DNA from 2 places in the Lysinibacillus sp. RC79 genome. Region 1 is predicted to be linked to the other one. Evidence: riboswitches for the same ligand, from Rfam matches in the RefSeq annotation. Region 1 holds a riboswitch; the other holds the start of a gene.

What was found. Region 1 has a riboswitch for cyclic di-GMP ahead of ABH968_RS18945 (methyl-accepting chemotaxis protein). Riboswitches for the same ligand answer to the same signal wherever they lie in the genome.
Region 2: it holds a riboswitch for cyclic di-GMP, as region 1 does, so the genes downstream of both, ABH968_RS05965 (amidase) here and ABH968_RS18945 (methyl-accepting chemotaxis protein) in region 1, are expected to answer to the same signal.

What each region holds. Positions count from the first base shown of each region.
Region 1 covers NZ_JBGCCD010000023.1:26,602-30,805, forward strand. The annotation lists gene ABH968_RS18940 (SDR family NAD(P)-dependent oxidoreductase) at 1-190, opposite strand, end outside; gene ABH968_RS18945 (methyl-accepting chemotaxis protein) at 187-1,929, opposite strand; cyclic di-GMP riboswitch class I at 2,038-2,123, opposite strand; gene ABH968_RS18950 (hypothetical protein) at 2,503-2,700, opposite strand; gene ABH968_RS18955 (YehS family protein) at 2,967-3,461, opposite strand; gene ABH968_RS18960 (alpha/beta-type small acid-soluble spore protein) at 3,670-3,867, shown strand; gene ABH968_RS18965 (hypothetical protein) at 4,199-4,204, shown strand, end outside.
Region 2 covers NZ_JBGCCD010000004.1:204,196-208,399, reverse strand. The annotation lists gene nspC (carboxynorspermidine decarboxylase) at 1-715, shown strand, start outside; gene ABH968_RS05965 (amidase) at 759-1,646, opposite strand; cyclic di-GMP riboswitch class I at 1,691-1,779, opposite strand; gene ABH968_RS05960 (DUF6366 family protein) at 2,007-2,213, opposite strand; gene ABH968_RS05955 (chemotaxis protein CheW) at 2,517-2,999, opposite strand; gene ABH968_RS05950 (M20/M25/M40 family metallo-hydrolase) at 3,025-4,140, opposite strand.

The DNA of each region.
Region 1 (4,204 bases):
TAAATTTCATAGCCTGTACACCAAACTTTTCTGCTTGTGCACGAACCTCTTCTGCCTCGTTGTCATCACCAATATAATTGATGCATACATTGGCTCCTTGCTCGGCAAAACCTAAAGCAATGGCTTTGCCGATTCCTTTACTTGAACCTGTAATTAGTACATTTTTTCCTTTAAAATTAATTTCCATCATTGATCATTCTCCAATTTGAATTTTGTTACAAGTACCTGCAATTCTTCTGCTGTTTTTCCTAATGAAGAAGATGCCTCTTTCACCTCTTGCATGGTCGTCAATTGCTCTTGCGTTGCGTTTGACACATTCGATGAGAATTCAGATGACTGTTCCGCAGATTGTTTAATATTATTGACAGATGCCGCTACTTCCTCCGATGAAGCAGAAATTTGTTGAGACGCAGCCGAAATTTCGCGAATCTGACTTGCAACTTCTTCTGATGACGTGAGAATTTCTTTAAAGATTTCCCCTACTTCATTTGTAAACACCATACCAGCCTTTACATCTTCTTTTCCTTTTTCCATAACAGTAATAGAAGCGTTTGAATCAGCTTGAATTGTACTAATTAAATTGTATATTTCCGTTGCAGATTGTGATGATTGCTCCGCTAATCGTCTAACCTCGTCAGCAACAACCGCGAAGCCTTTTCCATGCTCTCCTGCTCTAGCAGCTTCGATTGCCGCATTCAAAGCTAGTAGGTTTGTTTGATCTGCTATTGCTGTAATAAGGCTTACGATATCGCTAATTTTTTTCGTATTGATATGTAATCCGTTTATTGTTGTCCCTATTTGTTCAACAGAATCATTAATCAACTCCATTTGTGCAATGACTTGCTGAACAACATGATTTCCACGTTCTGAAGCTTGAGAAGAAGAGATAGATGATTCAGCAGCTGTATTAGCAGAGTCAGCAATTTGCTGAATGCCTGTTGCTGTTTCCTCCATAGCAGCGGCTGTTTCCTCAGTCATAACCATTGAAGCCTCAGCGTTTTGCGTGATTTCCCCCATGTCTTGAGCAATATTTGTTGCGCTGTTATATGTCTCTGTTGCATTAACAGTTAGCTGATTAGCAGCAGAAGAAACGTTATCAGATGTATTTCTAATATTTAAAATGATATGTTGTAAATTTGAAACCATCGTATTAATAGATTCAGATAAATTTCCGATTTCGTCCTTCGTTATTTCTAAATCTACATTTATTAATTCCCCATTTGCTACTTGATTTGCAGCATTTACTACTTTCTTAAGTGGTTTTAATAGACGATCAATAATTATGTAAAGTAAAACTAATAAAATTAAAATTCCAATAACAGCTATAACAATTTGTTTTACGACACTTGTTTTAATGATGGTATTTATGTAGTCCGCAGAATAATCAATACCTAATAACGCAATGAGCTTGCCATTGTCATCTTTAATAGGGCTAAATACAGTTCGCCATGAACCATAAGGATCTTCGAAAATATCAGTTACCTCAGTGCTATTATTTTTAATTGCCAATTTAGCTGTTTTTACATGTTCATCTGCTAAATCAGTAAAGATTTCACCCGCTTCATATACGTCGTTCAAATTAGAAGTATAGCCTATAGGGTTAACGCCACCTGCATCCTTCACATCCCAAATATAGCTCCAACTCATAATTCCTTGTTCTTCTTGAATCTTATCGAGTTGCTTTTGAATGTTCTTAAATTCAGCATTAGTTTCTCCCTTTTCAGTCAATAAATCTTTAATGACCTCACTATCAAGATTCATAGCTGTCAATACACCAACACTTTTCAACTCTTGCTCTAAATCAACAGACATTCGATTGTTTAATTCTCTAATACTTTGCGTAGTAATAATAGCAATTAGAAGTAAAACAATAATAGAAACCGTTAGTAAAAGTTTGTTTTTTAATGAAACATTTTTCAACAACTTCATGATTATTACTTCCTCCTTTATCGTATTTTTGGCAAAAAAAATAACCTATTTCAAAAGAAATAGGCATCAAAGAATATAACTAGCAATATATGTACTTAACTAGTACTCCTTTGCAGCTCAGCCATCATAGTTTTTATTACCTTAGACCTGTAGCTTTGCGTCTCTACCTTTCAGTAGATTTGCCCATCTTTTTCCTCCTCAAATTAACACACTGGGTAAAAGTAGTCAATGTTACCAGATTAAAATACACATAATTTTTACTATTTACTATTAGTATGAAATGAAGACTATTACGTAATTTTCTCGGCCTATCCACAATTCTCTTCAAAGCATATCAATTATGCCTCGGCATAATTGTAGCTGTCGCTTTGCTTTCGCTACAGAAAACATTTGTTGCTTTCGCACAGATAAATTGCCACAGGACGTGGCGTTCTTAGACTGAGTTCCTCTATTCCAGCGGGTGTTTGGACACCCGCTGAAATAATTTAAAAACAGCTACAACGCAATATTGTAGCTGTTACTATAATTTTAAATAATCAATTACCCCTAAATGATTATTCATATTAAAGATAGTTATTTAGTTAGTGTCATGAATAAGACTGACGGTATGAATGATAAAGCAAACATACAGGAATACCACATAGATGTACGGCGTAATGAAAAACGAACTTGTTTCTTTTCTGCATAAAAAATATCTAACATCACTGAAGCAACAACAAGTGGGATCGTAACACATGCGATAGCAACTAATAAAATGTTTAAACTAAACATAAAAGCACCCCTCTGTTCGTGAACATTTATTTATCCTCTTTGTGACAACTTTATGTCAATTTCATTGTACACATTTTGGTCACAAATTGTCAACAACATTCAACTAAGAAAAAAGTGCTTTTTGTAGAATATTTTTATCTAAACATAGATTTTTGTGCAAATCCCTTCATCAAAAAAGCACCTACAAAATTGTAGGTGCTTTTTTAATCATTAATCCATTAGCTCTTCATCAAGATTTACTCTTGACAATTTAGAGAGAACGTTTTTTAATCTCTATATTTATCTGTCAGCCCTCTTAAAAAATTTCTCACAAAGCGATCGCCACATTCTTTATAGTTACGATGACTTGGATTTCTTAAAATGGCACCTAATTCGCCTTTCGAAACGCTAACGCCTCCATCATATAAAATATCGAGCATCTCGTCACTCGTTAAGGCTAACGCTATCTTCACTTTCTTTAATAGCATATTATTAGGACTCTCTTTTCCTGAAACAGGTAGTGGTCCTTCCGGCTCACCAGGCTTAGGCTTTTGAGGACCTCGTTTAAATGTAATAAATCCATTTAAAAATGCCTCTACCATTTTATTATTACATTTGATGTATTCTTCTGGTGCTTCTTCCTCATCATAAACTTTTATAAGCATGTTCAATACTTCTTCCTTCGTAAAATCCATGCCTCCTAGCTGAAATATTTTAACCATATCTGTATTTTTGATATCTAATGCATATCTTAAACGAATTAAAATATCATTGTTCGTCATTTTAAAAAACCTCCATTTTAACTGTAAAAGCGCTTCTAACAATCATATCCTCGAAATTGAAGCATTACTCTATTATAGCAGAGACATTCACAATTTTAGTTAGCTTTCCAAAAGTTACTTTACTATAGTATTTAGAATGTGCATTTTATTTTTTAACATGTATGATTAGCTAACTCTCGACCATTCTAATCACAAGGAGGTGAGATAAATGGCTAATCGTAGTTCAAATAAGCTTCTAGTTCCTGGTGTAAATGAAGCTGTTAATCAATTGAAATATGAAATCGCACAAGAATTTAATGTACAATTAGGGCCAGAAGCCTCTTCTCGTGCAAACGGTTCAGTCGGAGGAGAAATAACAAAACGCCTCGTAGAAATGGCTGAAAAACGTTCAAAAGGTTTATTATAATAATAAATTTAAAAAGAACGAATCCCTTTTTTAATTGGAATTCGTTCTTTCATGTTTTAACTTCTTTCAGCGGGTGTCCAAACATCCGCTGAAATAGAGGAACTCAGTCTAAGAACGCCACGTTCTGTGGCAACGACTGAGTGACCAACATCATGTTGGCCTAAAGCCTCCGGCGGATGTCACGGAATCGGAAAGGAGTTCACATAGGATGTTAGCCTAAAATCATCGCATCCATGCGATAACGGCTAACTGACCTGCGTCATGCAGGCCTAAGCACAAAATCGATTCCGAACACATTGTTATCTGTGCGAAAGCGAAGCGACAGCTACAAATGTTT
Region 2 (4,204 bases), on a different contig from region 1:
TTACGACCCTTGCTACACGAATTCTCGTCTTGGGACAACATTAGCCAACTTCGACAAGTCACAGCTTGACGGTATTGATGGCTTACACTTCCATGCAATGTGTGAGCAAAACTCAGATACGTTAGAGCGTATTATACAAGTTGTCGAAGAAAAATTTGGTGATGTCTTACATCAAATGAAATGGTTAAACTTTGGTGGAGGTCACCATATTACTCGTGAGGATTATGATGTAGAAAAGCTTGTGAATGTCATTAATTACATTCAAGACAAGTATAACCTTCTCGTCTATTTAGAGCCAGGTGAAGCTGTGGCACTTAATACAGGTTATTTAGTAGCAACGGTTCTCGATGTACAGAAAAACGGTATGGACCTAGCAATTTTAGATACATCGGCAACTTGCCATATGCCAGACGTTCTAGAAATGCCATACCGCCCAATGATCATCGGTTCTGGTCAACCAAATGAGCTAGCTTACACTTATCGCCTAGGCGGGCTTACATGTCTTGCTGGTGATGTAATTGGTGATTATTCATTTGAACAACCTTTACAACCAGGCGATCGTCTAGTATTTACAGATATGGCGCATTACTCAATGGTGAAAAATCATATGTTTAATGGTGTAAATCTTCCATCAATCGTTTCTTATAACGATGAAGAAGGCATTAAAGTCATTCGTGAATTTAAATTTGAAGACTATAGCGGCCGACTTTCATAAGGGCAAAGAAAATCCTCTCCAACTTAAAGCTGGAGAGGATTTTTTACGGCTGCATATTCATCCAACAATCAACATGATGAATGGCAAGACCATTATAACCTTTTTTATTGGCATATTGTTGATTAACTTGTGCTAACTGTTTATTCATATAGGCTTCTCCATCATCATAGAAGGTAATATTTTTCCCTTCATCCGAGGCTCCTGTTTCCACACCAATAACAATTGATTTATTTACTTTTTTTGCATAGTTTATTTCATGTTCAACAATTTTAATAATGTCTTTAGCAGCATCTCGGTAAGCCATTATCGAAACACTTTCTACTTGGTCGATCACCCAATCAGCTAATAAACCTTTACCAAATTGGTTTTTGTATGTAATTTCGTCAAACCAAAATGGCATATCAACTTCCAAAGGTAATTGTAATCGATCGGTATCCCCTTTCGCTCTAGTAAGAAGTGCTTGATAGGATTCAATCGTTTTTACTTGGTTCGAGTTCCAACCACTATTTAAATAGGGCTCTACGTCAAGATGAACTCCAGAAAATTGCTCTGTTGCTGCTGCATTTTCATTATATGTATGTAACCAATCAAACAGCTGATCCTGCATTTCATAGCCCTTTGCTGAAACCCAGCTTGCAGAACCGTCCAACGCATAGACTTTTATACCTTTTGCCGTTGCTTTATCGATAAAACTTTTGTAATAATTACTTGCTATATCACTATTAATTTGTAAATATAATTTATTAATATGTTTGCTTTCTAAAAATGAGAGTACGCCTGATTCATCTTCGACAATCTTTGTCGTATCCCATAACCAAGTAGCCTTATCTTGCATGGCCATTGCGTCTACCTTTCCCATTGTTAATCCTAGCGTACTTACAATTGCTACTATAAAAACAATGATTGCTTTTGATAGTGACCGACTTACCATATGATTACATCTCCATTCTATTGGCCGAGGCTCATAGAACAGAACCTGGCAACCTGACAATCATGCACTACAATAGTGTTTAGACTCATGGCTTTGCGTCCTTCCCTTTCGGTGAAGTTTGCCTTTTACAGTAGTTTTCTTACTTTACATAATACGATGTTAGAACGAAAATGTCTGTAGGTAAAACGCATAATTTTATTGATAACTTTCAAATAAGTTAATAAGAATACAGGTTATTTTTACTATATTAAAATAAAAACGTAGAAGTAATTATGATGATTGTGACGAGGTACGTGTAGCAATTGAGGATTTTAGGATTATGGAATGCAAAATTAGAGATAACGATTCCTTTCGATATCTTTAACTGAAAAACAATTTGTATGTAATGTATCCTATAAATAACACTAAAACTAATACCACCGTCTCTTTCCAACCCATACCGTTTAAATTTCCGCTAGTTCCCCTATTTAACCCGTCGTTTAAAGAACCTGTAGGATTGTTTTTTAATTCACTTTGTTTTAAACGCTCTCTTTTTTCTTCTGGTGTTTCCTTTTTCTTTGAACCCATGTGACAAATACCTCCCCAATAATTAATATTTACTTATTTATACTATAGAAAGATATATTCATAATTATGCTTATTGTTATGTGGCTTATTGGACGCCTCCAAGAAAGCGCTCAGTCGGGACGAAAATCAACCACACGTTTCGGTGATAAGCTTAAAATTCGACATCGAGTATTCATTTTCCTTTTACTGTTGGGATATCGCTTAAAAAGAAGAAAGACAGAATCACATATTTGTAATTCTGTCTAAAACATCAACTATGATGTGTGCTATTGTATTGAATTAATTCTTAGCTTTAATAAAAACTCAAGCCTCTACATTTTCATTTTCAAGCATTTTGTGTAAATAATTAATAATTTCACGTATACCTTCTAATGAATTCACAAGTATTTTCGGGTCTACGTATGTGATCATGCGATTTTCAAGATTAGCCACAGCTGTAAAGTAGCGTGTTTTTGAATAATTGACGAGTCCCATCTGCTTTAATACTGACTCATCAAAATCAAGAATTTCACGGGCTTCTGTTACAAGTAATCCATAATTCACAACATCCGTGTTCAATACAATAATCCGTGCTGTTGCAGCATTAGAAGAACGATTATAAAGAATACGCTCAAAATCAAGCACAGGGACAAGCTCGCCACGAATTCTTGTGAAGCCTAGAAGATAATTAGGCAAGTGAGGAATCGGTGTTACTTGTTCTAACTTTTCAATCGAAATCGCTTGTTCCACAGGCACTGCATATTCCTCTGTACCACAAGCAAAAACTACTGCCTTTACACTTTCCATGCGGTCACATCCTCGATTTTTGTTGTTATTTTTTCGCAGACTCTTTTACGATTTCAACAAGTAAATCTGCTAATTTTTCTAATTCTTCGACTGGGATTTTTTCATTTGTTGTATGAATGTCCTCGTACCCAACAGAAAGATTTACTGTAGGGATGCCAAAGCCCGCAATAACATTAGCATCGGAACCTCCGCCTGAAATACCAAGCTTTGGTGTACGATTGATGTTGTGTGCAGCTGCCATTGCCACTTGAACAACTTTATCTGATTCTGTTACACGGAATCCAGGATACATTAGCTTCACTTCAACTTCAGCCTTTGCACCTAATGAAGCAGCAACTTGCTCAAACGTCTCCTGCATATGCTTTGTTTGTGCATCTAGCTTCGCTTGGTCGATCGAACGAGCCTCTGCAATAATCGTTACTTCATCACACACAATATTTGTTGCCTGACCACCCTCAAAGCGACCAATATTGGCTGTTGTTTCTTCATCTAATCGACCTAGCTTCATTTGTGCAATACATTTGGAAGCAACCGTAATCGCAGACACTCCTTTTTCTGGAGCAACACCAGCGTGCGCTGTTTTCCCCATTATTTTAACAAAAATTTTCGCTTGGAATGGGGCTGCAGTTACAATTCCCCCTACTTTGCCATCACTATCTACTGCAAAGCCATATTTTGCTTTAATTTTAGATGGATCTAACTCTTTAGCGCCAACGAGTCCACTTTCCTCGCCAGCTGTAATAATAAATTCAATATCACCATGTTCAATATTTTGCTCTTTTAAGCGTTTAGCCATTTCAAATAATGTGGCAAGACCAGCTTTGTCATCAGCACCTAAAATAGTTGTACCATCTGAAACGATATAGCCATCTTCACGAAGAGATGGTTTAATCCCTTTACCTGGAACAACTGTATCCATATGAGAAGTAAAATAAATTGGTTCAATATCTAATGAACCCTTTAGCGTAGCAAGTATATTACCTGCTCCATGCCCGTTGCGAGTATGTGCATCATCTTGTTCTACTGTAAAACCAAGCGCTGTTAATTTGTCGATTAAAACCGGCGCAATCACTTCTTCATGTTTTGTTTCTGAATCGATTTGTACGAGCTCAAAAAACTCTTCTACTAAACGACTTGTCATGTTGTAGGACTCCCTTAGTTTACGTGTTTTTCCACGATATAGTATATGTATTATTTTAGCACAA